3 regions of the Chengkuizengella sp. SCS-71B genome follow, and region 3 is predicted to be linked to each of the others. Evidence: predicted binding sites of a transcription regulator. Region 3 holds the regulator's gene; each other region holds the start of a gene.
What was found. Region 3 encodes Rex, which represses fermentation and respiration genes when NADH is low (regulators of the CRP and FNR family bind a similar motif). Its sites were predicted from a motif close to TTGTGAAATATTTCACAA; they were not measured.
Positions count from the first base shown of each region.

Region 1: a site for Rex is predicted at 1,312-1,329, ahead of nadA (quinolinate synthase NadA). Genes of this name have one in related genera too.
Region 2: a site for Rex is predicted at 982-999, ahead of hcp (hydroxylamine reductase). Genes of this name have one in related genera too.

Region 1 is NZ_JAZHSH010000001.1:13,889-16,171, forward strand. It holds gene nadB (L-aspartate oxidase) at 1-174, opposite strand, end outside; gene nadA (quinolinate synthase NadA) at 348-1,286, opposite strand; gene ftsH (ATP-dependent zinc metalloprotease FtsH) at 1,504-2,283, opposite strand, start outside.
Region 2 is NZ_JAZHSH010000001.1:948,084-950,366, forward strand. It holds gene VQL36_RS04605 (bifunctional diguanylate cyclase/phosphodiesterase) at 1-378, shown strand, start outside; gene VQL36_RS04610 (YunC family protein) at 525-827, shown strand; gene hcp (hydroxylamine reductase) at 1,059-2,283, shown strand, end outside.
Region 3 is NZ_JAZHSH010000001.1:1,634,748-1,637,030, forward strand. It holds gene dinG (ATP-dependent DNA helicase DinG) at 1-779, shown strand, start outside; gene VQL36_RS08085 (redox-sensing transcriptional repressor Rex) at 806-1,420, shown strand; gene VQL36_RS08090 (type II CAAX endopeptidase family protein) at 1,479-2,283, shown strand, end outside.

The DNA.
Region 1 (2,283 bases), 1.6 Mb from region 3:
ATATCGAGTATTACTGTCTAATAATGTTTTTTTCGTAATCATAATAACATCATTGTCTTTACTTGCTTTGATCGCTGTAAATAAACCTGCAATCCCTGAACCAATCACGATAACATCTGTATGTATATGTGGTAATTCATCTATTGAAAAATCAATCAAATATTGAGGTATCACTCTTCATCACCTGTTTTCTTCTACATAGATTAGTGCATATAAAAAGAACACCCACAAAAGTGATGTGATCCCCAGTTCGTCGTGGATGAACTGGTGTCGAATTTAGACACATGGACGTGGCTGTTTTTCGACTATTACTTTTGCGGGGCTCTGAGCCATTATAAAATGGACTATTATTTAACTTCTAACATACGCTCTAATGATAATTTTGCTTTCTCTGCAATGTGAGGCGGAACATAAATTTGTGGTTTCATATCCTCTAAGGAACGCACTAATTTTTTTAAATTATTCACTTTCATATTAGGACAAACTAAAAACTTCGTTGCAAAATGGAATTTTTTATTAGGACTGTCCTTACGAAGCTGATAACCTGTGCCGTCCTCTGTACCAACGATAAATTCTTGACTATCAGATTCTTTACAATATTTCAAAATCCCTGTCGTGCTGCCCACAAAGTCTGCAATCTCCACGACTTCTGGCCTGCACTCTGGGTGTACTACAAACTCTGCATTAGGATATTTAGCTTTCATTTCTTCTACATCTCTGACAGTTAACATATCGTGAGTGTTGCAATACCCTTCCCAAAGGATCATCTTTTTGTCCGTAAATTGGGACACATAATGGCCTAAGTTTTTATCAGGTACCCAAATAATTTCATCGGAGTCTAAAGACTGAATTACTTTCACTGCGTTTGCAGAAGTACAGCATATGTCAGTTTCAGCTTTGATTTCAGCTGAGGAATTAATATAAGTTACCACTGTTGCATTAGGATGTTTACGTTTTAATTCACGCAATCCCTCTACATTAACCATATCAGCCATAGGACAACCTGCTCTTTCATCAGGTATAATGACTGTTTTATCTGGAGCTAATATTTTAGCACTTTCACCCATAAAATGGACACCACAAAAAACAATGACATCTGCATCTGTCTCAGCGGCTTTCTGTGCTAATAAAAATGAATCTCCACGAAAATCTGCTACTTCTTGTATTTCATCGCGTTGATAATAATGTGCTAATATAATGGCGTTTTTTTCCTGTTTTAGTTCGAGCAGTCTTTCTTTCAACTGCTGATTTCGTTCTGCTTTTCTCTCTAAAGCCAAAGCTTCCATTATTAATCCACCCCTCTAAATGACTTTGTGAAAAAATGAACATATAAATACGAGTGCTTTTAATTTATTATGTTTAAAACCATGTTACTTTACTAAATCAAATTTTTCAACTAATTTACACAACATAAATCGTGATGTCAACCAAAATTGGGCAAGAAAAATCCGGAAGTGTTCAATACACTCCGGATTTTGATTAATAGAACTAACTTATTTATTTTTATGCTTTGCCATCTGTATCGTCTTTTTCATCATTATTTTTATCAAATTTAAGTTTATTAGCGTCATCTTGGTCATCCTGTTTTTGAATGTTGACTTTAACATCGTCATCACTTACTTTAGGACTAGCATTGACCTGTACATCTTTATGTTCACCAGGTTTTCGCTCAAGAATTTTCCCTTCTTCTATAATTTCAGTAATTTGATCTTTATCTAATGTTTCTAAATTCAATAATGATTTTGCGATAAGATGTACTTTATCTTCATGTTTGGTTAAAATTTCTTTTGCTTGATCATATCGCTCTTGAATCATTGTTTGCATCTCTTGATCAATTTCATATGCTATAGCATCACTATAGTTCTGCTCATGACCAATATCTCTTCCTAAAAACACTTGTCCTTGTGTTTGACCAAATTGCATTGGACCTAGTTTACTCATTCCGTATTCCATAACCATTGCTCTAACGATACCTGTTGCTTTTTTGAAATCATCATAAGCTCCTGTACCTACTTCACCTATAAATAATTCTTCTGCAACCCTTCCACCAAGCAATCCAGTAACTCTATCTAAAAGTTCATTCTTTGTATTCAGCATACGATCTTCCCCATCTTTAGGGATCATCATGGCATAACCACCAGCACGTCCTCTTGGAACAATCGTAACTTTATGCATTATGTCAGCATTTCGAACAAAATAACCAATGATAGTATGCCCTGCTTCATGATATGCAATGGTACGTTTTTCTTTTTCGCTAATCACACGGCTTTTCTTTTGGGTACC
Region 2 (2,283 bases), 690 kb from region 3:
ATGACAGTAGATATTGATAGAGCTATTATTACTTTGCAAAAATTAAAGAAATTAGGGGTACAGATCAGTATAGATGATTTTGGTACAGGGTATAGTTCTCTTAATTACCTTAAGAACTTTCCAATACATAAATTGAAAATAGATCGGTCATTTGTTAGAGATATTAAAAAAGACTCCAACGATGCCGCTATTGTTTCCACTATAATTTCTATGGCCCATCATTTAAACCTTGAAGTGATTGCAGAGGGAGTTGAATCTGCTGAACAATTATCATATTTAAATAATAAACGTTGTAAAATTGTACAGGGTTATTTTTTCAGTCCACCAATTACAGCAAAACAATTACATGAAAAGTTGTTGAAAAATAACTTCGGATAAAGATCCCTGAACGTTTGGGGTTTTTTTATGCTTTTTTGGAATGATCAAATGTATTGTTATAGGGATATAATAGGTGTTTATCCTCGCACTGTCTTATGAAACTAATCATATATTAGCATCAAGAAAGTGTAAGGAGTTGCTGCCCAATGTTTCGAGTTGAACCCATTATAATTGATGATCTGGTTGCAACAGGCATAGAAGTCAAGCTACCTAAAACTACATTGTTAGTTGTTAGTACAAATAAAGGTTATATTATGTGCGGTGCATTGGATGTTGCATTATTGAATGAAAAGCTTAAGGATAGAAATATTATAGCAGGTAGAGCTACTGGGGTCCGCACTTTAGAGGAACTATTAGATGCTCCTATGGAATCGGTTACTTATGGTGCAGAGAAGCTTGGAATTTATGCAGGTACAACAGGTCATGAGGCTATTCGTAAAATGATGTAAAATGAAAAGATTATAGGTCCCCAAAGAACCTCCTAAATCACTAGTTAGTGATTTTGAAGGTTCTTTTTTTGAAATCCGTGTTATAAATCACATAATAATGTTTGTTTTGTCATTTTTCAAAACTTTTACATAAATTCCCCTTTTTTGTGTCTGATTGTGATATTTGTCACATACATGGATCACATTTTAAAGTAAATTGAAAACAGTACAAAGGATAGGGAGAGATGTGAAATGTTTTGTTATCAATGTGAACAAACGCCATCAGGTGGATGTAATGTAATTGGTGTCTGTGGTAAAAATGAAACAATTGCAAGTTTACAAGATATCATTGTTTTTGCTTTAAAAGGTATCGCAGCTTATAGAACACATGCAAATCAACTTGGATATACAGATTCTTTTGTAGATGAAACTACACATGAAGCATTATATATGACATTAACCAATTCCAATTTTAATACACAAGAACATATAGATATGGCTATGAAGGTTGGAAAAGCAGGCATTAAAGTTATGGAATTGTTAGACAAAGCGCATACAGATCGACTTGGGATACCAGAGCCTGCTATGGTTACTCAAAATAAAATTGAAGGTAAATGCATTGTAGTAACAGGACATAACTTGTTGGCATTAGAAGAATTGTTAAAACAAACAGAGGGTAGAGGTATTAATATTTATACTCATTCAGAAATGTTGCCTGCTCATGGATATCCTCATTTAAAAAAATATCCTCACTTAAAAGGAAACATTGGAAAGGCTTGGTTTGATCAAAGACGTTTGTTTGAGAAGTTTCCAGGGGCCATTTTAGCTACTACCAATTGTGTTATGCCAATTAAAGGTACTTATGCTGATCGATTCTTTTCTTATGATGTAGCAGGTTTGGAGGGTGTTCATAAAATAAAGGGAAATGATTTTGAACCACTAATAGAGAAAGCGATTGAGTTGCCTGAGGCTAACGTTCATTCAGATGAAACATTAACCACTGGTTTCCATCACGAAACGGTAATAGGATTAGCTCCAGAAGTAATTCAAGCTGTAAAGGACGGTAAAATTAAACGTTTCTTTGTAATTGCAGGTTGTGATGCACCAGGAACAGGTGGAGAATATTATCGTGAGTTAGCATTATCTTTACCAAATGACACGGTAATTCTAACAACATCTTGTGGGAAATTTAGATTTAATGATGTTGATTATGGGACAGTCCCTGGTACAGACATTCCGAGATATTTAGATTTAGGGCAATGTAATAATTCAGTTTCTACTGTGAAAATAGCCCTGGCTCTAGCAGATGCTTTTGAATGTGATGTGAATGATCTTCCTGTAAGCATCGTCTTATCATGGTTCGAGCAAAAAGCAGTGGCAATTTTATTAGGATTATTTAGCTTAGGAATTAAAGATGTTCGAATAGGTCCAAAACCACCTGAATTTATTTCAGAAGGAGTATTAAATGTGCTGCAAG
Region 3 (2,283 bases):
TGACATCAGCGACAATGTCTGTTAATGAATCTTTTCAATATTCATTGGAACAGATCGGCTTAGAAGATGATTTGAAAAATGAAAGATTACGTGCTGTTCAGCTCCCTACCGCTTTTAATTATCGAGAGCAATCTTTGGTGTGTATACCAAGAGACTTTCCAACTATTCGAGGAGCTGAGGGGGATGAACATTTTATACAAAGCTTAACAAATTCTTTAATTGAAGTAGCTATACAAACGCAAGGCAGAATGCTTATACTATTCACATCTTACCGAATGCTTAAACAGGTATATGAGAAATTGAAAGAGGTTTTAAAACCGCAAGGATTTCAAATTATAGGGCAAGGTGTAGATTCAGGAAACAGAAGTAAATTAACTCGCATGTTCCAGAATAGTGATAAAAGTATATTACTAGGTGCAAGCAGTTTTTGGGAAGGTGTAGATATTCCAGGTAATGCACTTAGCTGCTTGGCCATTGTTAGATTACCATTTCAGCCTCCTAATGATCCTATAGTTGAGGCGAAATGCGATTATTTGAAGGAAAAGAAGCAAAATCCATTTATGAAGTATTCTGTTCCTCAAGCTGTAATAAGGTTTAAACAGGGATTTGGAAGACTCATTCGCACTGAAAAAGATAAAGGTGTCGTCATCATCTATGATACCCGAGTCATTCATACACAATATGGTAAACATTTTCTTTATTCACTTCCAAAACCTAAAATCGAACATATGAAGTCAGAGCAAATGGTACCGCGAATCCAAGAATGGTTCTTGGATTGATGAAGTAGGGAAAGAGGTTGTATGAAATGAAAAAAATTTCTGAAGCAGTTGTGAGAAGGCTCCCAATTTATTTAAGGTTTTTAAATGAATTACATGTAAGAAATATTCAAACTGTGTCATCCAGAGATTTTGGAGAGAAGTTAGGTATGAATCCTGCTCAAATCCGTAAGGATCTTAATTACTTTGGAGAATTTGGAAAAAAAGGAATTGGTTATGATGTACTTTATCTTATTGAAAAAATTCAACAAATATTGAAGTTAGATCAAACAAATCATGTTGCACTAGTTGGTGCAGGTAATTTAGGCCATGCCCTATGTAATTATAATATTTATTTAAAAAGCAATATGAAAATTACGGCTGTATTTGATGATTCCCCTGAAAAAGTAGGGAGCAAAATAAACAATTTAAACGTTCAACCGATGAATGAACTTACAGAAACCGTACAATCTCAAAAGATCAGAATAGGCATCATTACTGTTCCAGCCAGTGAAGCACAAAATGTAGCAGATGCTTTTGTGAAAGCTGGAGTTGAGGCTATTTTAAACTTTGCACCCAAAATTATAAAGGTTCCTACAGAAATTAAAGTACATCATGCTGACTTTACAACTGAACTTCATAGTTTAGCGTATTATTTAGATTAGAGTTGATGATAACTTTGAAAAATAAGATTCAATCCAATCTGAGGTGATGAAGTAATTTATGTCTGAAAGAACGAATAATACATTATTAAAAGTAATTGGAAAGGTTTTATTAAGTTTATTATTGGCATTATTCATAACATTTATATTATCAATCATATCCACACTTCTATATGTTTTAATATCAAACGATCCTGTTGCTCTTGAGACTATTGCGGGTTCTGTTAATTTGAACGATCCAGTGATTGTTTTAGTATTGTACATACCACAAGCTCTGGGTTTTATATCCGCGGTTATTTTAATGTATATTATATTTGAAAAAAAGCAAAAATGGTCCTTAGGATGGAAGCAAAGTGATTGGGGAAAGCAGGCGTTTATCGGTTCAATTATTGGAATGATATTAATGACGATTTCATTTTTAATCATATGGATATTAGGTGGAATAACCATTGATAACATAAACATTAATTCAGACTTATGGACTCAGTTAACTTTAGCCTTTCTAATATTTATCATAACTGCTGTAAATGAAGAATTGTTTTGCAGAGGTTATTTGCATGGGTTGTTTAAATTTCATTATGGAATATGGCCAGCAATATTAGTTTCAAGTTTCATTTTTGCAGGACTACATATGTTTAATTCAGCCGTATTGGATTCTCCAATTCCTTTGATCAATATATTTCTAGCTGGGGTATTACTTGCTGTTAGTAGAGAAGTTAGTGGAGGGCTTTGGATGCCCATTGGGATACATTTGACATGGAATTATTTTCAGGGAAATATTTATGGCTTTGAAGTTTCAGGAAATGAAGTGAATTCATTAATTGAAAACCATACTCAAGGTAAAGAATTTATAAATGGTGGATTAT